DNA from 3 places in the Flexivirga sp. G2 genome. Region 2 is predicted to be linked to each of the others. Evidence: predicted binding sites of a transcription regulator. Region 2 holds the regulator's gene; each other region holds the start of a gene.
What was found. Region 2 encodes HrcA, which represses chaperone genes, less so after heat shock. Its sites were predicted from a motif close to TTNGCACTCGNNNNNNNCGAGTGCNAA; they were not measured.
Positions count from the first base shown of each region.

Region 1: the regulator HrcA is predicted to act here: its motif matches at 2,655-2,681, upstream of groL (chaperonin GroEL).
Region 3: the regulator HrcA is predicted to act here: its motif matches at 4,047-4,073, upstream of ACZ50J_RS10995 (DNA polymerase III subunit beta family protein).

Region 1 covers NZ_AP039675.1:3,772,815-3,779,824, reverse strand. Annotated here, with positions in the region: gene ACZ50J_RS18285 (hypothetical protein) at 1-291, shown strand, start outside; gene ACZ50J_RS18280 (hypothetical protein) at 297-1,040, opposite strand; gene ACZ50J_RS18275 (GNAT family N-acetyltransferase) at 1,063-1,923, opposite strand; gene ACZ50J_RS18270 (hypothetical protein) at 2,008-2,541, shown strand; gene groL (chaperonin GroEL) at 2,802-4,433, shown strand; gene ACZ50J_RS18260 (potassium transporter Kup) at 4,742-6,640, shown strand; gene ACZ50J_RS18255 (NADPH-dependent 2,4-dienoyl-CoA reductase) at 6,844-7,010, shown strand, end outside.
Region 2 covers NZ_AP039675.1:3,034,056-3,041,065, forward strand. Annotated here, with positions in the region: gene dnaJ (molecular chaperone DnaJ) at 1-969, opposite strand, end outside; gene hrcA (heat-inducible transcriptional repressor HrcA) at 1,019-2,047, opposite strand; gene ACZ50J_RS14750 (DUF3097 domain-containing protein) at 2,197-3,075, shown strand; gene ACZ50J_RS14755 (NUDIX hydrolase) at 3,072-3,965, shown strand; gene nadA (quinolinate synthase NadA) at 4,175-5,191, shown strand; gene ACZ50J_RS14765 (L-aspartate oxidase) at 5,191-6,642, shown strand; gene nadC (carboxylating nicotinate-nucleotide diphosphorylase) at 6,639-7,010, shown strand, end outside.
Region 3 covers NZ_AP039675.1:2,265,112-2,272,121, forward strand. Annotated here, with positions in the region: gene ACZ50J_RS10975 ((2Fe-2S)-binding protein) at 1-88, shown strand, start outside; gene ACZ50J_RS10980 (alpha/beta fold hydrolase) at 110-943, opposite strand; gene ACZ50J_RS10985 (TetR/AcrR family transcriptional regulator) at 1,061-1,654, shown strand; gene ACZ50J_RS10990 (MFS transporter) at 1,632-2,876, opposite strand; gene ACZ50J_RS10995 (DNA polymerase III subunit beta family protein) at 2,879-3,976, opposite strand; gene arc (proteasome ATPase) at 4,129-5,772, opposite strand; gene ACZ50J_RS11005 (tRNA (adenine-N1)-methyltransferase) at 5,941-6,972, opposite strand; gene ACZ50J_RS11010 (site-2 protease family protein) at 6,975-7,010, opposite strand, start outside.

The DNA of each region.
Region 1 (7,010 bases), 740 kb from region 2:
CATCTCAGCGACGGGGTGCATGCATTGCAGGGCACGGTCTACCGATGCCCGCCGAAGTACTTCTGCAACTACCGCTACCACAACTGGGAGGGGACGATGCACGAGCTCTACCACTGCACGTACTACCGGACGCCCTACCCGTTCACCTCGTGGGTCAATAACCAGACGAAGGGCACGAACGCGCGCTTCTACGACTCACAGGGCAAGTTCAGCTACGCCAGCCCGGGAGCGCCGGTGAAGACGCCGTGGGACAGCGACGCCTGGCGGGTCTGGTCGATCAAGCCCTGCTGAGCCACTCACAACCACCCACGCCGCGCCGCTTCCACGCCCGCCTGGAATCGATTGCGGGCGCCCAGGAGGGCCATGAGTTCGGCGACCCGGCGGCTGTAACTGCGCGCCGACATACCCAGTGCGCGCGCGGCGGTCTCGTCGGAACCACTGAAGGTCAGGGTGGGCAGCAGTTGGGTCAGATGTGACGGCGGCCGGCCGCCGCGGTCGTTCGCGATCACGGCGGCCGGGTCGTCACCGACCCGCCACAGATTCTGGTGGAACGCGACCAGTGCGGACACCACGGCACCGTCGCGAATCACCCGGAAGCCGTTGGCGAGCACGACTGAGTCCAGCGGCAGCAGGGCCAGTCGTCGGTCGATGATCGTGAGTTTCGTCGGTATGGCGGGCAGCACCCGCGCGTGCCCACCGTCGCGATAGACGATCGCGCCGAGTTCGGTGTCGGCGAGCAGGCCGGCCCGGGAGGTGATCTGCCGGACGGTCACCCCACGGCGGACCGCAGCGCGGAGCGTGGACGGACCACGCAACTGGATCGCCTCCGGCACCTGGCCGGACAGCAAGTAGGTCGTGTCGTCGACGCCGAGAATCTCCCGTCGAGCGATGCTGCGCAGTCTGCTGATGCTGTCCCACACCCTGGCCCGTGATCCGGTGATGGTGGCGTCGGGAGGTGCGGCACCGGCGGCGAGCGGCCCACGGCCTCGTTCCATCGCCTGGCCGAAAGCGTCTGTCGCGTCGAAGGATTCCCCTGCCATGTCCCGCTCCGTCTTCCGCCGCTCAGTCGGTGGCGGCCTTCTCGCCATACCACGTGGTCGTCGAGACCGGCCGAAAACCGACGCCTTGGTATGTCGCGCCGGCGATGTCGGACCCGAACGAGACCTTCACCCGCTCCATCCCGCGCGCAGCGAGGCGCGCGACCCCCTCGCTGACCAACGCGGAGGCCAACCCTCGCCGCTGGAACTCGTCCTCCACTCGCACCGGTTCGACCAAGCCGACCCTGGTGACCGGATCGGCCCAGAAGAGTGCGAATCCGGCGGACCGTCCGTCGGCGGACTCCACCCAGAGGTCGAGCTCGGGGTCGTAGAGGGAGCATTGCTCCAGTCGTTCGGCAACGCGCTCGCCATTGCGCTTGCGCATCGGGTGTGCGGCGTCCGCGCGTTGGGTGCGGTCGACCAGCACGAACCCGTCGGCCACGGGTCGGACGGCGCCGACGTCGCGGGTGTGCAGCCATGCGGTGCTGTCCGTGTATCCCGCCGTCAGGCCGGCACCCCGGGCGAGAGGAAGCAGCGCGGTGTCGTCGTCCCCGACCGGGATGTCGAAACCTCCGGGGGAGTAGCGACGTCCTGCCTCGAGAGCCGCGGCGAAGGTCGTGTCCAGGTCGAAGGCTCCGGGCACGACGATCGGGTCGACCTGGCACCCGGTCCGGTCGCCCGTGAGCAGTATGCCGGCGACCGGCCCGTCGTCGTCGAGCCAGAACGGTTGCTCGACGTCGTCGGAAGCACTCGGACGGCGCCACCACCACTGCACGTCGGCGGCCTCCCACAGTCCGCGGTCCGGATCGGCCGATCGGGTGCGCTGCAGCAGTCGAGTCGCCAGTTCCTGGGCGTCGAGCCCGGAGGCCTTGATCTGGGTCGCCATGCGTTCAGGCTAGGAGGCCGACGCCGGATCGCGCTCCTCATTATTGGTGTGCGACCGCTGCACGGCGACTGATTGGATCGACGTATGAGTACCGAGCGCGTGCCGTGGCCACGCAGCCTGCTGATCACCGGCACCGTCGGCGCCGGGAAGACGACCACGGCATACGCGATCGGCGACCTGCTTCGGGAACGAGGCCTCGCACATGCGGTGATCGATCTCGACGAGTTGCACCGCCTGTGGCCGGCGCCGGCGGGGGACGGCTTCAACCAGCAGGTCGAGTTGGCGAATCTGGCTGCGGTCGCGGCGAATTACCGCAACGCCGGTGCCGAACGGCTGGTGCTCGCGGGTGTGGTGCTGCACGACCGGGCCCGCTACGAGCGGGCGCTCGGTGAGCCCGTCGTGCTCTGCCGACTCCGGCCGCCGCTCGACCGGGTCGACGCACGCCTGATCGCCCGGCACGAGCCGGGTGAGGAGCGCGACTGGCACGTCGCCCGTGCGCCGGAGCTCGACGTGCTGCTCGACGACGCGGACACCGCGGACCTCGCCATCGACGTTGATGACGACACTCCTGGGCAGGTCGCCATGCGTGTCCTTGCCGCCACCCGCTTCGCCGAGTGACGGCTCTCTCGGCGAGTGACGGCGGGATCTGACCGTCGCTCGGCGAGGAAGCCGTCATTCGGGAGGGGTCCGGCCCCGTTTGCACTCGCCGTTGGAGAGTGCCAATAATGGCCTTAGCACTCTCCTAGTCAGAGTGATAGTTCGGATGTATGGCGAGAGCCGGACCTCGCGGGACTCAGACAGTCCTTCGAAGAACCGGCTCGTCCGTCGCGGGCGCCATACGACTGACTCCGCAACAACACGTGAGGATTGGACTGCACATGGCCAAGACCATTGCATTCGACGAGGAGGCCCGGCGCGGGCTCGAGCGGGGTATGAACACCCTCGCCGACGCCGTCAAGGTCACTCTCGGCCCCAAGGGCCGCAACGTCGTCCTGGAGAAGAAGTGGGGCGCACCCACGATCACCAACGACGGTGTGAGCATCGCCAAGGAGATCGAGCTCGACGAGCCGTACGAGAAGATCGGCGCCGAGCTCGTCAAGGAAGTCGCCAAGAAGACCGACGACGTGGCCGGTGACGGCACCACCACGGCGACCGTGCTCGCTCAGGCGATGGTGAAGGAAGGCCTGCGCAACGTTGCCGCGGGCGCCAACCCGATGGCCCTCAAGCGCGGCATCGAGGCCGCCGTGGCCGCCGTGTCCGAGGAGCTGACCAAGGCCTCCAAGGAGATCGACACCAAGGAGCAGATCGCGGCCGTCGCCGGGATCTCCGCCGGTGGCGACGCTTCCGTCGGTGACCTGATCGCCGAGGCGATGGACAAGGTCGGCAAGGAAGGTGTCATCACCGTCGAGGAGAGCAACACCTTCGGCCTGGAGCTCGAGCTCACCGAGGGCATGCGCTTCGACAAGGGCTACATCTCCGGTTACTTCGTGACCGACACCGAGCGCATGGAGACCGTTCTCGAGGACCCCTACGTCCTGATCGTCAACTCCAAGATCGGCAGCATCAAGGATCTGCTGCCGCTGCTGGAGAAGGTCATGCAGTCGGGCAAGCCGCTGGTCATCATCGCCGAGGACGTCGAGGGCGAGGCCCTGTCGACCCTGGTGGTCAACAAGATCCGTGGCACGTTCAAATCGGTCGCCCTCAAGGCGCCCGGCTTCGGTGACCGTCGCAAGGCCATGCTCGGCGACATCGCGATCCTGACCGGTGGTCAGGTCATCTCCGAGGAGGTCGGCCTCAAGCTCGACACCGCGGAACTGGACCTGCTCGGCAAGGCCCGCAAGGTCGTCGTCACCAAGGACGAGACGACCATCGTCGAGGGCGCCGGTGACGCCGACCAGATCGCCGGTCGCGTTGCGCAGATCCGCGCCGAGATCGAGAACTCCGACTCCGACTACGACCGCGAGAAGCTGCAGGAGCGCCTGGCCAAGCTGGCCGGCGGTGTTGCGGTCATCAAGGTCGGCGCGGCCACCGAGGTCGAGCTCAAGGAGCGCAAGCACCGCATCGAGGACGCGGTCCGCGCTGCCAAGGCTTCGGTCGAGGAGGGCATCGTCGCCGGTGGTGGCGTTGCGCTGCTGCAGGCCGCCAAGGGTGCGTTCGAGTCGCTGAAGCTCGAGGGCGACGAGGCGACCGGCGCCAACATCGTCCAGGTCGCCGCCTCGGCTCCGCTGAAGCAGATCGCTGCCAACGCGGGCCTGGAGCCCGGTGTCGTGTCCGCCAAGGTGGCGTCGCTGCCCGTCGGTGAGGGCCTCAACGCCGCCACCGGTGAGTACGTCGACATGCTTGCGGCCGGCATCCCGGACCCGACCAAGGTGACCCGCTCGGCGCTGCAGAACGCCGGCTCGATCGCCGCGCTGTTCCTCACCACCGAGGCGGTCATCGCCGACAAGCCGGAGAAGACGCCGGCCATGCCGGCCGACCCGTCCGGCGGCATGGGCGACATGGGCTTCTGACGAAGCACGCAACGAAGGTTGGCGGCTTCGCCGTAACCGACGATCGCGGAACGGCCGGGTCAGCTGCGAGCTTGCGAGCAGCGACCTGGCCGTTGTGCGTGAGGAGTGCGGCTACGGGCACAGCGACGAAGGAGCGAAGCCGCCGGCCGAAGTGGAGTGCGAGGAAGAGCCCTGAAGTAATGGGCTTCTAGTCCGCCCACGAAGTTTCTCCGACCTCAGGTCGGAGAACGCGTGACCATCGAAGAGGCCGTCCACCCTGTGAATGGGGTGGACGGCTTCTTCATGTTCGTGGTGCACAATCACCGGTTGTGGCAACGCCTTCGGCTCCGACGCACCGCGTCAAACTCTGGTCCCTGACGCTCGGGGCACTCGGTGTCGTCTTCGGTGACATCGGCACCAGCCCGCTCTACTCGCTGCAGACGATCTTCTCGCTCGACCACAACCGGGTCGACACGACCCACGAGGACGTCTATGGCGTGATCTCGCTGGTGTTCTGGGCGGTCACGATCGTCGTGAGCATCAAGTACGTCGTCTTCATCCTGCGCGCCGACAACGATGGCGAGGGCGGCGACCTCGCGCTTGCGGCGCTCGCCCGCCGCGCGGTCCGACCGGGCGGTAAGCGATTCGCACTGGTGATGGTGCTGGGTGTCTTCTCCGCGTCGCTCTTCAGCGGTGACAGCGTGATCACACCGGCCATCTCGGTGCTGTCGGCGGTCGAGGGTCTTGCGGTGCCGGCCCCGGGGCTGCACGACGTCGTGCTCCCGATCGCCATCACGATCATCGTCATCCTCTTCGTGGTGCAGCGTTTCGGCACCTCCGTGGTGGGCAAGCTGTTCGGCCCGGTGATGGTGCTCTGGTTCGTGACGATCGCGGTGCTCGGGTTGACGAAGGTGATCCCGAATCCGGGGATCATCCGCGCACTCTCACCGACATACGCCCTCCAGTTCTGGTTCGAGCACCCGTTCGTCGCGTTCATCGCGATGGGCGCGGTGGTGCTGTCGATCACCGGGGCCGAGGCGCTGTATGCCGACATGGGCCACTTCGGCCGTTCGCCGATCCGGCGCGCGTGGTTCTTCCTCGTCTTCCCGTGCCTGACGCTCAACTACCTCGGCCAGGGCGCGCTGATCACCGAATCGCCTGGCGCCATACGCAATCCGTTCTTCCTGCTCGGCCCGTCGTGGGCGCAGTGGCCGATCGTGATCCTGGCGACCATGGCCACCGTGATCGCCTCGCAGGCGGTGATCTCCGGAGCTTTCTCGGTGGCGCGTCAGGCCGAGCGACTCGGCTACCTGCCACGGCTCACCGTGCTGCACACGTCCGAGCACGAGAGCGGTCAGATCTACATCCCGTCGATCAACTGGTCGTTGTTCGCCGGGGTGCTGGTGCTCATGCTGACCTTCCGCACGTCCCAGCACCTGGCCACGGCATACGGCCTGGCGGTCACGGGCACGCTCGTGCTCAGCTCGACCCTCTTCCTGGTCTATGCCGAGTCCGCCTGGAAGTGGCCGAAGTGGCGGTTGATCCTCGTCGGAGTACTGTTCTACGGCGTCGAGTTGACGTTCCTCGCCGCGAACCTGGCGAAGGTCATTCACGGCGGTTGGTTGCCGCTCTCGATCGCGGCCGTGGTCGCCACCACGATGTTCACGTGGCGTCGCGGCGCCTCGATCGTCTCGGGGATGCGACGGGAGAAGGAGGGGCGGCTCACCGAGTTCATCGACTACCTGCAGACCTGCGAGGTGACGCGTGTCCCCGGCGTCGCGGTGTTCCTGCATCCCGACAACGAGACCACGCCGCTGGCCTTCCGGGAGAATGTCGCGTTCAACCACGTCACCCACGAGAACGTCTACATCGTGTCTGCCGTTTCGCGGAACGTGCCGCACGTCGCGCCCGAGGACCTGTTGAAGTTCAGCAGTCTCGGCGACCCGTACGACGGGGTGGCACACATCCAGCTGAACTTCGGCTTCCAGGACGACCAGGACGTCCCGCAGGCACTGCGCGCGGCGCGCGAGCAGGGGATCAATCTCGACCCGGACGAGGCGTTCTACTTCCTGTCCCGGATCAGCGTGCAGCACGGCTCGTTGCCCGGCCTGAGCAAGTGGCGCAAGCGCCTGTTCCTCGGTATGGCGCACAACGCGGCAAACCCGGCCGTCTACTACCGACTGCCCGAGGACCGCACCGTCGTCATGGGCGCCCAGGTGCACTTCTGAGCGACCATCGAGGTGGCCGAGGAGGTCGTGAGGAACGAGCGACCGTCTCGAGGTCCCGCCCGTTCGATTCGCTGCTCGCCCCTTCGAGACGCCCGCTCGTCCCTCGCGGGCTCCTCAGGGCGCAGCTCATCGGTTCTTCAGGGCGCATGGTGGCTACTCGCTGGTAACATCGGCGGAACTCCCACGCGAAGGACGGCATACCCGTGGCATTCGACCGCCTGCTCGAGCCCATCAACATCGATGGGGTACCGCTTTCCAGTCGAGTCCTGATGGGCTCGATGCACACCGGATTCGAGGATCGGAGCAAGGACTTCGGCCGCTGGGCGGCATACCTCGCCGAGCGTGCGAAGGGCGGCACCGGCCTGATCGT
Region 2 (7,010 bases):
CACCAGCAGGTCGCCGCGCACCTGCGAGCGCAGGTGCGTCACGCCCAGCCCGCGCAGAGTGATCACGTCGCCGGGCTGGGTGCCCTGCGGGATCTCCACGTCACGTGTGCCGTCGAAGGTCTCCAGCGGAAGTGCTGTGCCGAGCGCAGCGGCCGTCATCGGCAGCTCGACCGAGCAGTGCAGGTCGTCACCGCGTCGCTGGAAGGTCGCGTGCTTGCGGACCCGCACCTCGACATACAGGTCACCGGCGGGTCCGCCGCCGGTGCCGACCTCACCCTCCCCGGACAGCTGGATGCGGGTGCCGGTGTCGACGCCGGCGGGCACCTTGACGGTGATCGTACGACGGTCGCGGACGCGCCCCTCACCGGAGCAGTTGAAGCACGGGTCGTCGATGATCTCGCCGAAGCCGCGGCACGCCTGGCACGGGCGGGTGGTCATGACCTGGCCAAGGAAGGACCGCTGCACCTCCTGGACCTGACCGCTGCCGTGGCAGATGTCGCAGGTGTGCTTGCCGGTGCCGGGCCGTGCACCGTCGCCGTGGCAGACCGAGCACGAGACCGCCGTGTCGAAGGTGAGCTCCTCCGCCCCACCGAAAACCGCTGTGCCCAGATCGATCTCGACCGCAATGAGGGCGTCCTGGCCGCGCTGCATCCGCGACCGCGGACCGCCCTGCGCCGCTCCGGCACCGCCGAAGAAGGCGTCCATGATGTCGGAGAACGAGAAACCCTGGCCATAGCCGGCACCGCCGCCGGCCGCGGCATAGGGGTCGCTGCCCATGTCGTAGGCGCGCCGCTTCTCGGCGTCGCCCAGCACGTCATACGCCTGGGAGACCTTCTTGAACTGGTCGGACGCCTCCTCGGACGGGTTCACGTCCGGGTGCAGCTTGCGGGCCAGCTTGCGGTAGGCCCGCTTGATCTCTTCCGGGCTCGCGTTCTGTGCGACACCCAGGTCGCCGTAGTAGTCGTTCACGAAGTTCCTTCGAGCGTCGCCGCTGTCATCGGGGTCTGGTTGAAGTTGCTCACTGATCGAGAATGTCGGCGACATAGCGTGCCACCGCACGCACCGCCGCCATGGTCGAGGGGTAGTCCATCCGCGTCGGACCGAGCACACCCAGGCTGGCGAGGCTGCCCGCGTCATACGCCGTCGTCACCAGCGAGGTGCCAGAGAGTCCGCTGATGGTGTTCTCGGTGCCGATCCGGACGGCGACACCCTCCGTGGGTTCGCCGCCCTCCTGCGTCAACAACCGCAACAGCACGACGTGTTCCTCGAGCGCGTCGAGCAACGGGCCGAGGGACAGCGCGAAGTCGCTGGAGCGGACGAGGTTGGCGGTGCCACCGAGCACAACCCGGTCCTCGCGCTCCTCCGCGAGGGTCGCGGCGACGGCCTCGATGACCACCGATCGCGAATCCTCCGGGCCCTGCTGCCGCAGCTCGACCGACCACTCGCGCAACGCCCTGGCCGCCACTGCTCGCCGCAGCCCGACGCTCCTGTCGTTGAGGCCGGCGCGCACCTGCTGGATGAGCTCGTCCGCCTCGTCCTCCGTGACCGAACGGCCGAGCTCGATGATTCGCTGGTCCACCTGGCCGGTCGACAGGATCACCACGAGCGTGAGCCGATCGGCGGACCGCGGGACGAGCTCGACGTGCCGCACCATGGCCGCATTGAGCGACGGGTACTGCACCACGGCCGCCTGGCCGGTCAACGAGGACAACAGGCGCACCGTGCGCGAGATCACGTCGTCCAGGTCCACCGAACGGACCAGGAACGCCTCGATCGCCGTGCGCTCGGCACGGGACAACGGCTTGATCTGGCTCAGCTTGTCGACATACAGGCGGTAACCGGCGTCGGTGGGGATGCGGCCGGCGGACGTGTGCGGCGCCGCGATCAGGCCTTCCTCCTCGAGGGCGGCCATGTCGTTGCGGACGGTCGCGGCGCTGACGCCGAGCTGGTGCCGGTCCAGCAGCGCCTTCGAGCCGACCGGCTCGGAGGTCGACACGTAGTCCTGCACGATGGCGCGCAACACCTGGAGCCGACGTTCCTCACTCATCCCGTGCACCTCCTCCGTGACCTCTCCTGCTGGCACTCAAGTATGTCGAGTGCCAAGTCTACGTTGCTCTCGCAACTCGACCGAATCGCCGAACAGCGCGGGGATTCTCCTGCGATGTTTCTCGTGGGATCACGGATAGTCTTCGCGACGTGACCGACAGATATGGCACGGATGTCCTCTCCGGCGACTGGCGCAAGCCACCGCGCGGTCGCTCCGAGCAGGTGCCGGCGGAGACCGGCCTGGTGGTCGAGGAGGTCCAGACCGGCTGGTGCGGCGCCGTCATCTCGGTGGAGAAGGCCGGCGGCATCCGCGTGGTCCACCTGGAGGACCGGCACGGCCGCAGCCGCGCGTTCCCGATGGGACCCGGATTCCTCATCGACGGCAAGCCGGTCGAACTGACCGCACCGACCTCCAGGGCGGACGCCGCGGCGCTGCAGGCCGCCCGCACCGCCGCCCTGACGACCGCGAGCGGCTCGCGAGCCGTCGCCGACGCACCGGCCCGTGTCGCGCGCGGGTCACGCATCTTCGTGGAGGGCAAGCACGACGCCGAACTCGTCGAGAAGGTGTGGGGCGCCGACCTGCGCATCGAGGGTGTCGTCGTCGAGCCGCTGCACGGCGTGGACGATCTGCGGGACGTCATCCGCGACTTCGCGCCCACGCCCGACCGTCGGATGGGTGTGCTCGTCGACCATCTCCTCCCGGGGACCAAGGAAGCGCGGATCGTGGCCGAGGCCCTCGCCATACCGGAGGCGCGGCGGGACGTGCTCGTGCTCGGCCACCCGTATGTCGACGTCTGGCAGTCCGTCCGGCCGGAACGGCTCGGCTGGACCAAGTGGCCGGTCATCCCGCGTGGCACCTCCTGGAAGCACGGCATCCTCGCCGCGCTCGACTGGCCGCACGAGACACAGGCCGACGTCGCGATGGGCTGGCAGCGCATCCTCGGCACGGTCCGCAGCTACACCGACCTGCAGCCCGAATTGCTCGGCCGTGTAGAGGAACTCATCGATTTCGTGACGGCGTCGTCATGAAGCTCGAGGCCGAGCTCGTCGCGGTCGTGCTCGCCGTCGACGCCGGCCGGCCGTGGGTACTGGCGACCGGGCAGCCCACCGCCCTGCCCGCCGGACCGCTGCGCGTCGAGGAGGAGTCGCTGCAGGCCGGAGTGCGCGAATTCGCCCGCGAACGGAGCGGATTCGAGCTCGGGTATGTCGAACAGCTCTACACCTTCGCGGACCTGAGTCGTTCCGGTGGCGACCGCCGCATGGTGTCCATCTCCTACCTCGGCCTGACTCGCGCGCAGATCGCCGGCAGCGTCCGGCCGACCGACTGGTCGCCGCTCTACGACCTGCTGCCCTGGGAGGACCGCCGGCATCTCGATGGCTCCGGCGCGGATCGACTCGGCGAGGAGATCGAACGCGCCCTGCGACGCTGGTCGGACGATTCCGAGGAGCGCCTCGACCGCTGCCGCTTCCTCTTCGCGCATGACGAACGACCCTGGCGCCCCGACCTGGCACTGCAGCGTTACGAGCTGCTCTGGGAAGCCGGCCTGGTTGCCGAATCACCTTCTGCAGGAAGCGTTTCCGCGCTCACTGCAGGGCCGATGCTGCATGACCATCGCCGCATTCTGGCGACCGGCCTCTCCCGCATCCGCGCCAAGCTGCAGTACCGGCCGGTGATCTTCGAGCTGATGCCCGAGACCTTCACCCTGCTGGCCCTGCAGGAGACGGTCGAGGCCATCGCGGGCCAGCATCTGCACAAGCAGAACTTCCGTCGCGCGGTCGAGGTCCAGCACGAGCTGGTCGAACCCACCGGCGGTGTCTCGCACGAGACCGGTGGCCGACCGGCGAAGCTGTACCGCTTCCGTGGCTCGGTCCGCGAGGAACGTGCCCAGGTCGGCACGAAGCTCCCGCTGCCCCGCTGAGTCCTCTGCTCCGACTCCTCGCGGGCCGGCTGCGACTCCTGCTCGCAGGCTCGCAGCGCGTCGCAGCCGACCTGGTCGTCGCCGAAACGTACCCAACTCTCCCCAGGGTCGACATACGCACGCTCCAGCACCCGAAACCGTGCCCAACTGTCCCCCGGGTCGAGGTGGGTACGCACCGGTGTTATGCTCAGTTTCAGCATTTACTCAACATGAGCATTAACCAATCCGAGGAGTCGATGGTGAGCATCAGCGAGTTGCAGTCCTACGACCACGCGGCGGCATACGAAGCTGTCCGGCACGTGATCCCCGAGGTCGAGTGGGCGATGTACGCCGACGACATCGAGGCGATCCAGCGGCTGAAGCGGGAGCAGGACGCCGTGATCCTCGCGCACAACTACATGACGCCGGAGGTGTTCCACGGCGTCGCCGACATCAAGGGCGACTCGCTGGCACTCGCCCGCGAGGCCGAGAAGGTCGACGCCGGCACCATCGTCCTGGCCGGCGTGCACTTCATGGCGGAGACCGCGAAGCTGCTCAACCCCAGCAAGCGGGTGCTGCTCCCCGATCTGCGTTCCGGCTGCTCGCTCGCGGAAAGCATTACGCCGGAAGACATTGCGCAGCTGCGCAAGGAGCACCCCGGTGCTCCGGTCGTCACCTACGTCAACACTTCCGCGGCGGTGAAGGCGGCGAGTGACATCTGCTGCACGTCCGGCAATGCGGTCAAGATCATCCAGTCCCTCGGTGTCGACAAGGTCATCATGATCCCCGACCAGTACCTCGCGCGGAACATCGCGGCGCTGACCGGCGTCGAGGTCGTCACCCACCCCGGAGCATGCGAGGTCCACGAGCGCTTCAGCTCGTTGGACATCGTGCAGATCCGCGAGGGCCACCCCGGCGTGACCGTCCTGGCGCACCCCGAGTGCCCGCCCGAGGTGGTCGCCGAGGCCGACTTCGCCGGCTCCACCGCCGACATGCAGCGGTATGTCGAGACCGAACAGCCTGCCAAGGTCGCGCTCATCACGGAGTGCTCGATGAGTGACAATATCGCCGCCGAGCACCCCGATCTCGAATTCGTCCGACCGTGCAACCTGTGCCCGCACATGAAGCGAAACACGTTGAGCGCCATACGAACCGCGCTGGAGACAGGTGGTCCGGAGATCGATGTCGACCCCGCCGTCGCCGCACTCGCCCGTCGCGCCATCGACCGGATGCTGGAGGTGCACTGATGAGCAACCCGATCATCATCGTCGGCTCCGGCCTGGCCGGACTCACCTGCGCATGGGCAAGCACCGAGCCCTGCGTTCTGGTGACCGCCGGATCGTTGACCGCCGGGGCTGCGAGCATGTGGGCCCAGGGCGGCGTCGCCGCGGCTCTCGCGCCGAACGACTCGACGCAGGACCACGCGGACGACACCTGGCGCGCCGGCGCGTTCTACGGTGACCGAGCCGTCATCGATCGCATCACCGACGACGCACCGGGCATCGTTCGCCTCCTGACGGAGCTCGAGGTCCCCTTCGACCGGGCTCCCGACGGGAGTCTGGACCTGGCGCTCGAGGGCGGTCACAGCAGGCCGCGCGTCGCCCACGCCGGCGACCACAGCGGTGCCGCCATCACGGCGTGCATGGCGTCCGCGGTGCTGCACTCCCCGACGATTGATGTGCGCGAAAACCATTCTGTCGTCGAGGTTCTCACCAACGAGAGCGGTTCGGTGCGTGGCGTCGTCATACGCCGGGCCGATGGTACGACGGAGACGATCGCGACCGAACGTGTCGTCCTGGCGACGGGTGGCCTCGGTGGCCTGTGGGCCGACACCACCAACCCGACGACCGCCCTCGGGCAGGGCGTCGCACTGGCCGCTCGGATCGGTGCGCGCACAGACGACCTGCATCTGGTGCAGTTCCACCCGACCGCTCTCGACGTACCGCGTGACCCGAAACCCCTTCTCACCGAGGCGCTTCGAGGTGCCGGCGCGGTTCTGCTGGCCGACGACGCTCGGTTCGTCGACGAGTTGCAACCGCGCGATGTTGTCGCCGCGGCCGTCTGGGATCAGCTGCGTGCCGGACGCGAGGTACGCCTCGACGCACGTGAAATCCCCGACGTGGCAAGCAAATTCCCCGCCGTCGCCGAACTCACGGCTGCCTCGGGGCTCGACCTGACATCGGACCTGCTTCCCGTCCGGCCCGCCCTGCACTACTCGATGGGCGGCGTCACCGTCGATTCCCGCAGCCGCTCCTCGGTGCCCGGGCTGTGGGCGATCGGCGAGGTCTCCCGGACCGGGCTGCACGGGGCCAACCGGCTGGCATCCAACTCGTTGCTCGAGGCCGTGGTCACCGGTCGTGCCGCCGCAGCGGACGCCTGCAACCCGGGCACCGACAGTTGGGCGCCCACACTCGCGCCGGTCGACCCCGAGACGGTCCTGGCCCGTGACGACACCACCGTCATGGCCGTGCACGACGTGCGCACGCTGCTCGGCGGCGCGTGCGGTGTGCTCCGCGACGGTGCGACCCTGGAACGTGCCGTCGACGCGCTGGCGCCGCACACCGGTGACGACGTGGCGTATGTCGCCTGGCTCATCGCCCGTTCCGCCCTCGCACATCCGCACAGCGTCGGTGCACACCGGCGCACCGACGACACCACCGATGCACGCACCGGAACGACCCAAGGAGTGACCGCATGACCTTCTCCCCCGCACTCGACCGCGTCGTGCGCACGGCGTTGACCGAAGACCTCGGCCTGGGTGGCGACCTGACCACCCGGTTGACCGTTCCCGGCGACGCTCAAGGCACGGCATACATCGTCAGCCGCCATGAGGGCGTCCTGTCCGGCATCGATGCCGCCACCGCCACGTTCGCCGCCGTCGACCCGTCCCTGCGCGTCGATTGGGCCAAGCAGCCCGGCGACAAACTCGTGGGCGGCGACGTCGTCGCGACCATCAGCGGCCCGGCACGATCGGTCCTGACCGCAGAGCGCACCGCACTCAACCTCCTCGGCCATCTGACCGGGATCGCCTCTCGCACCAGCGTTTTCGTCGGTCTGGTCGACGGC
Region 3 (7,010 bases), 770 kb from region 2:
CGATCTCGACAGCATTCGCAATGTATGTCGGTGTGGCACCTATTTCCGGATCCGGAAGGCGATCCGGGCGGGCGCCGCACGCATGTGATGCGGCACCCGCCGGCCCCGCTCAGTGCCCGAGGAAAGCGAGCAGCAGCTCGTTGACCTCGGCGAAGTGCGTCCACAGCAGGCCGTGCGGCGCTCCCTCGATCTCGTGGTACTCGGCCTCCGGCAGCGCCTTGGCGAAACGGCGACCGGTGGCGTCGATCGGCAGGATGTTGTCCGCCGTGCCGTGGACGATCAGCGTCGGCACATCGATCTTCGGAATGTCCTGACGGAAGTCGGTCAACCAGGTGGGTTGCGCTGCCACCGAGGCGAACGGCGAGGCGTTGTAGGCAAGTTGCTCATTGGCGCGCAGCGCCTCGGCGCTCAGTCGATTGCCCAGGTGGTCGGCGGTGTTGAAGAAGTTCTCGAAGAACGAGGTGAAGAACGCGTAGCGATCCTGCGTCGCCGCCTCGCTGAGGCCGTCGAAGACCTCCTGCGGCACGCCTTCGGGGTTGTCGTCGGTCTGCAGGAGGAACGGCTCGAGTGACCCGAGGAAGACCGCCTTGGCGACCCGATCCGATCCGAATCGGGACAGGTAGCGTGCGACTTCGCCGGTGCCCATGGAGAAACCGACCAGCACGGCATCGTGCAGGTCGAGTTCGTCGAGCAGCGCGGCAAGGTCTGCGGCGAAGGTGTCGTAGTCGTATCCGGTGGTGACCTTGGAACTCTTCCCGAACCCACGCCGGTCGTACGTGACGACGCGGTGGCCGGCGGCCAGCAGGGCGGCCGTCTGCTTCTCCCAGGAGGATCCGTCGAGCGGATAGCCGTGGATCAGCACAACGGGCTGTCCGCTGCCGTGGTCCTCGTAGTACAGCTCGATCGGTGTGGAGTTCTCGGTGCCGACGGTGATCGTGCTCATCGCTGTGCGATCCCTTCAAGAGTGGAGAACGCACGTTCTCATGCGTCCGGGATATACGGTAGAGAACCATCGTTCCCAGCGCAAGGGTTCGGACGCGACCACGAAGGAGCAAGCATCGTGACGGCCAAGCGGGCGACGGCAAGGCAGGGCGCTCCCGACGACCAGGGCGACCGCGCGCGCATCGTGCAGGCGGCGGACGCGTTGTTCTACGCCCGCGGGATCAACGCCGTGGGCATGGACGAGGTCCGTACGTCGGCGGGCGTCTCACTGAAGCGGCTGTATGCCGCCTTCCCCGGCAAGGAAGCCCTGATCATCGCCGTGCTGCAACACCGTCACGGCATCTGGGAGGCCGGACTGCAGGCGGCGACAGCCGCAGCCACCACACCGCGCGATCGACTGCTCGCGGTGTTCGACTTCTTACGGACATGGTTCGCCGAGCCGAGTTTCCGGGGCTGCGGTTTCATCAACGCGTTCGGCGAACTCGGCCCGGGCTATCCCTCCATCGCTGACTACGTGCGTCAGCACAAGGCCGGCTTCGAGGCTCGGATCCGTGAGCTCGTCGCCGCGGCTGCGCTCCCCGCGAAGCTTGCGCCCCAACTCGTTCTGCTGGTCGAGGGCGCGCAGACGACGGCGGCGATCTTCGGCTCGGTGCAACCCGCCGACGACGCGCGCGCGGCTGCCGAGCTGCTCATCGACGCCTCTTCGCGGTGACCGCGGAGCCGGGCGACTGTCGCCCGGCCGGACTGCGAATCCACCACACCACAACCACCCCCATACCTGCCGCGCACAGCGCCAGCGACCACCGGACGCTCACCACGCCGGCAACCGACGTGAAGATCACTGTGGCGACGAGAAGCGTTGTCATCTGGACGAATACGAGCAGCGACTGATATCTGCCGAGTTGCTCCACAGGTGACGCCGCGAGGTATGCCGGGAAGAGATGCGCCGTACACACGGACACTCCGACTCCCAGCAGGACCGCGGCCGCGAGGGCCATGCCGGGCGTCGGTCCGAGGGCCATACCGGACAGTCCGACGCTGACCATGGACAGTCCGACGCCGACAGCGGATCGAGGCCGCCGGGAGGCTCCACGCCGTGCCACGATGATGGTCACGACGATCCCACCGACCAACCAACCGACTTCGATCAGACCGGAAGCGCCCGGCCCCCAACCGGATTCGCGGGCCAGGAGCGACGGCCCGTAGATCACGGCGGGCAGGACCCCCGACGCGATCAGGCCGGTCGTCACCAGGACCGCCCGCAACTGCGCTGTGCGCCATACCGTGGCCAGCGGCCGAAGGATGTCGAGTCCTGTTGGGCCCGGCTCCGGCTGTGCAGCGTAGGGCGGCCGGATCCGCAGCAGCACGACCAGCACCAGGACGAATGTCACGGCGTCGACGGCGGCCACCCCACCGAATGCGATGGCCGCGACCGCGGCCGCGCCGCACGGCGGTCCGGCGATCCGGGCCAGTTGCGAGAGGGTGCTGTTGAGTGCGGTGGCCCGCGGTAACGCATCACCACTGGCGAAAAGCCTTGGCACCACGCCGGATGCGGGCAGGTAGAACGCCTCTTCGACACCGGTGACAACAGCAACAACGACCAGCAGCCACGCCTGGACACCGGTCGTGGTGGCCAGGATCACGACGGTGACGGCCAGCAGCAACATAGCGCCGTCGCCGGCAAGCAGCATCCGGCGGACGCCGACCCGATCCGCCACTGCTCCCCCGACGAGCAGCAGCGCCGCGGTCGGCAGGGTGATCAACACGCCCACCAACCCGGTCAATCCGGCCGATATCCCAGTGGCGTACCAGGTGACGGCGAAACCGAAGGCCGAGCTGCCGGCCAGACTGATCGCCGACGCGACCGCCCACCAGACGAACGGCGCAGGCATGCCGCGCTCGGCCACCGGAGTGGTGGCTGTCCGGGCGCTCACGGTCACTCGTCCGCCGCGTCACGCCGGACCGGCATGACGATCGTGGTGAAGGTCCCTTGGTCGGCCGAGCGTACGACGATCGGGTTGTTGGCTCGGGCCGGGAGTTCGAGCAGCACCTCCGGCCCGATGCTCACGTCGAGCGCCCCGAGCAACAACGACGGCCGGAATGCCATGGCGAGAGCATCGCCCGTGCAGATCGCCGTCAACCGGGTGCCGTGGCGGTCACCGTCGATCCGCACGTCGAGGAACTCCGGTCCCGTGGTGAGCACCACGGCGTCCGCGTCGGCGAGCCGCAACAGTTCGGTCGACAGTCGCGCACGGTCCACCGTGACGCGACCGGCGATCGGCGAGAGAGAAGCCAACACCGATTGATACGAAGGGAATTGCGCGTCCAGCGTCGCCAGCCGGAGTTCATCGCCCGCCGATTCGAGCGTCGCTCCGTCTTCGCCGATCCGGATGCGCACGCGGTCGTGAGTCGCCGCGAAACGCACGACCTCCGGGACCGCGTCCGCGGCGACGACGATCGGTCGGTCCGCGCCGGACGACTCCTCGACCGGCAGGCTGCGCACGGCCATCCAGTAGCGGTCGGTCGCGACGACGGTGAGTTCGTCGCCACCCAACTGCAGCAGCACTCCCACGAGCACCGGTATGTCGGGGACGGCTGCAGCGGCAGGCGACACCTGCCGTAACGCGCTGGCCAGCTCCGGGCCGCGGACCGCGACGGTCGTCGGTGTGGTCGTGCCCGGCAGGTCCGGAAGGGCCGCGATCACGTCCTCGGTGGTCTCTCGCGCCTGGCGGGCGATGCCGGACACCTGCTCGGCATACGACCGCAATGCTGCCCTGGCCTGCTCCGGCGGACCGTCGAGAACGGTGCGAATGTCCTGCAATGGCAGGCCGATCCCGCGCAATCGGCTGATCGTCGTCGCGCGCCGCTCCTGCTCCGCCGAGTAGTAGCGGTACCCGCTGGCGGAGTCGACCTCGTACGGCTGCAGCAGACCGCAATCGTCGTAGAACCGCAGCGCGCTGGAACTGAGACCGACCAGGCGCGCGAACGCACCGATGGTCAACAGCGACGACTGGGACGAAGACTCGTTCCTCATCTTCGCCTCAGTCGCTCTACGCCGCTGGTCCGTCCTTCGGCCGGCACGTTGTTCAGCCACGAGCCCAGCTTGGCCCCTCAACCAACTCGAAGGTCAAGCGGCGCAGGTCGAGTAGCGGGCGAGGTACGCTCCCCCGCTACTCGATCACCGTGTCAGAGGTACTGGCCGGTGCCCTTGATCGAGTCGATCGAGCGGCCGGGTTCCGCGCCGTCCTTGCCGTCGATGAGCGTGCGGATGTAGACGATCCGCTCGCCCTTCTTGCCGGAGATGCGTGCCCAGTCGTCCGGGTTGGTGGTGTTGGGCAGGTCTTCGTTCTCCTTGAACTCGTCCACGCACGAGCGCAGCAGGTGATCGACCCGGATGCCCTTCTGACCGGTGGTCAGCTGGTCCTTGATCGCCATCTTCTTCGCGCGGTCGACGATGTTCTGGATCATCGCACCGGAGTTGAAGTCCTTGAAGTAGAGGATCTCCTTGTCGCCGCTGGCGTAGGTGACCTCCAGGAACTTGTTCTCGTCGATCTCGGTGTACATCCGCTCGACCGACGCCTGGATCATCGCCTCGACCGTCTCCTGCGCCGAGTTGTTGTGCTCTGCGAGGTCGTCGGCGTGCAGCGGCAGCTCGGGCACGAGGTACTTGCCGAAGATGTCCTTGGCGCTCTCGGCGTCGGGGCGCTCGATCTTGATCTTCACGTCCAGCCGGCCGGGGCGCAGGATCGCCGGGTCGATCATGTCCTCGCGGTTCGATGCGCCGATGACGATGACGTTCTCGAGGCTCTCGACACCGTCGATCTCGGCCAGCAGCTGCGGCACGATGGTGGTCTCCACGTCGGACGAGACACCCGAGCCGCGGGTCCGGAACAGCGACTCCATCTCGTCGAAGAACACCACGACCGGTGTGCCGTCGGACGCCTTCTCGCGAGCCCGCTGGAAGATCAACCGGATGTGCCGCTCGGTCTCGCCGACATACTTGTTGAGCAGCTCGGGACCCTTGATGTTCAGGAAGTATGCCGCCTCCTCACGCCCGGTCCGCTCTGCGACCTTGCGTGCCAGATTGGCGGCAACCGCCTTGGCGATCAACGTCTTTCCGCATCCGGGCGGGCCATAGAGCAGCACACCCTTCGGCGGCCGCAGGGCGTGCTCACGGAACAGGTCGGCGTGCAGGTAGGGCAGCTCGACCGCGTCCCGGATCTGCTCGATCTGACCGGCCAGACCACCGATGTCCTCGTAGTGGATGTCCGGCACTTCCTCCAGCACGAGGTCGGCGACCTCGGCCTTCGGGATCCGCTCGAAGACGAATCCGCTGCGGCTGTCGCACAGCAGGGAGTCCCCGGCGCGGATCGTCTCGCCGGCGAGTTTGGCCGCGATGCGGCAGATGCGCTCCTCGTCGGCATGCGCGACGACCAGCACCCGGTCCTCGCCGAGCATCTCCTTGGCCTGGACCAGCTCACCGACCCGCTCGAAACCGACGACGGCGACGACGTTCAGGGCTTCGTTGAGCATGACTTCGCGGCCGAGGGTCAGCTCGCCCGGCTCGATCGACGGACTCACCGCCACCCGCAGCTTGCGCCCCGAGGACAGGATGTCGGCGGTGGCGTCGTCGTGCGTCTCGATGACGATGCCGTATGACGCGGGCGGTTGCGCCAACCGGTCGACCTCACCCTTGAGGTTGACGATCTGCTCGCGGGCTTCCTTCAGGGTGCGCACCAGTCGCTCGTTCTGGGCGGACATCGTGCCTACCGAGGCCTGGAGCTGCCGAACCTGCTGCTGCAGGTCGCCGGCGTTGGAGTGCGAGGACAGGGCAAGTCGTTCGCGCAATGTCCGGATCTCGCGTTGCAGGCCCTCGATCGAGCCTTGCGGCGCATCAGATTCGTGGGAGTGGTCGGTCACTGTCGGCCTCCTATGCGCGAGCGCGACGTCAGTCGTCGCTGCGGTTCGATGCCAACCGACCCTAACCCGCGAACATGATCATTCGAGCGGCGGCTCGCCTGCCGAACGTTGCAATTTGCGCAGCTTCTTCTCCGAAACGGGGCGCTCGCCCAGATTCTCGGACGTCCACGATTCGGGCGACCGGCCGGCCTCGAACGTGCTCGTCTCAATATCTGGAGCATCCGCGGCACCAGCAGCCTTCGCCGGGCGGCGCTTGCGCAGCGGCGGAGTCACTCCGGGTGCCAGCCGGCGGGTCGAGATCAGGAAGCCGGTGTGGCCGTGCATCCGATGCTGCGGCCGGACGGCCAGCCCCTCCAGGTGCCAGCCGCGCACCATCGACTCCCAGGCTTCGGGCTCGGTGTAACCGCCGTGTGCCTTGACGCCCTCGGCAACACGGGACAACTGGGTGACCGTTGCGACATACGCGATGAAGACCCCGCCGGGGGCCAATGCGTCGGCGGCGGCGTCGAGGCACTCCCACGGCGCAAGCATGTCGAGGACGACCCGATCGACTGTCCCGGGCTCGGCGACGGCCGGTAGCACGTCGACGAAGTCGCCGACGGAGATCGTCCAGGCAGGGTGGTCCCCGCCGAAGAACGAGCGCACGTTGCCCCGCGCGATGTCGGCGAACTCGCGGCGCCGTTCGATCGAGTGGAGCTCACCGCTGTCGCCGACCGCCCGCAGCAACGACATGGACAGCGCACCGGATCCGACTCCGGCCTCCACCACCCGAGCGCCCGGGAAGATGTCGGCCATCGCGACGATCTGGCCGGCGTCCTTCGGGTAGACGACCGCCGCGCCGCGCGGCATCGACATGACGTAGTCCGACAGCAGCGGACGGAGTACCAGGTACTCCGTGCCTGCCGTGTTGGTGATCGTGCTGCCGTCGGGCAGGCCGATCAGGTCGTCGTGGACGAGGTGGCCGCGGTGCGTGTGGAACTGCTTGCCCGGTGTGAGCTCGAGCGTGTGCATGCGGCCCTTCGGGTCGGTCAGTTGCACGCGTTCGCCGGCTGCGAAGGGTCCGCGACGGGCGGCGGCTCCAGTGGGTTCGGGCTGATTCACAAGGGGCAATCCTAGGGTCGGTCCGCCCCGATCGCCGAACCGCGTCG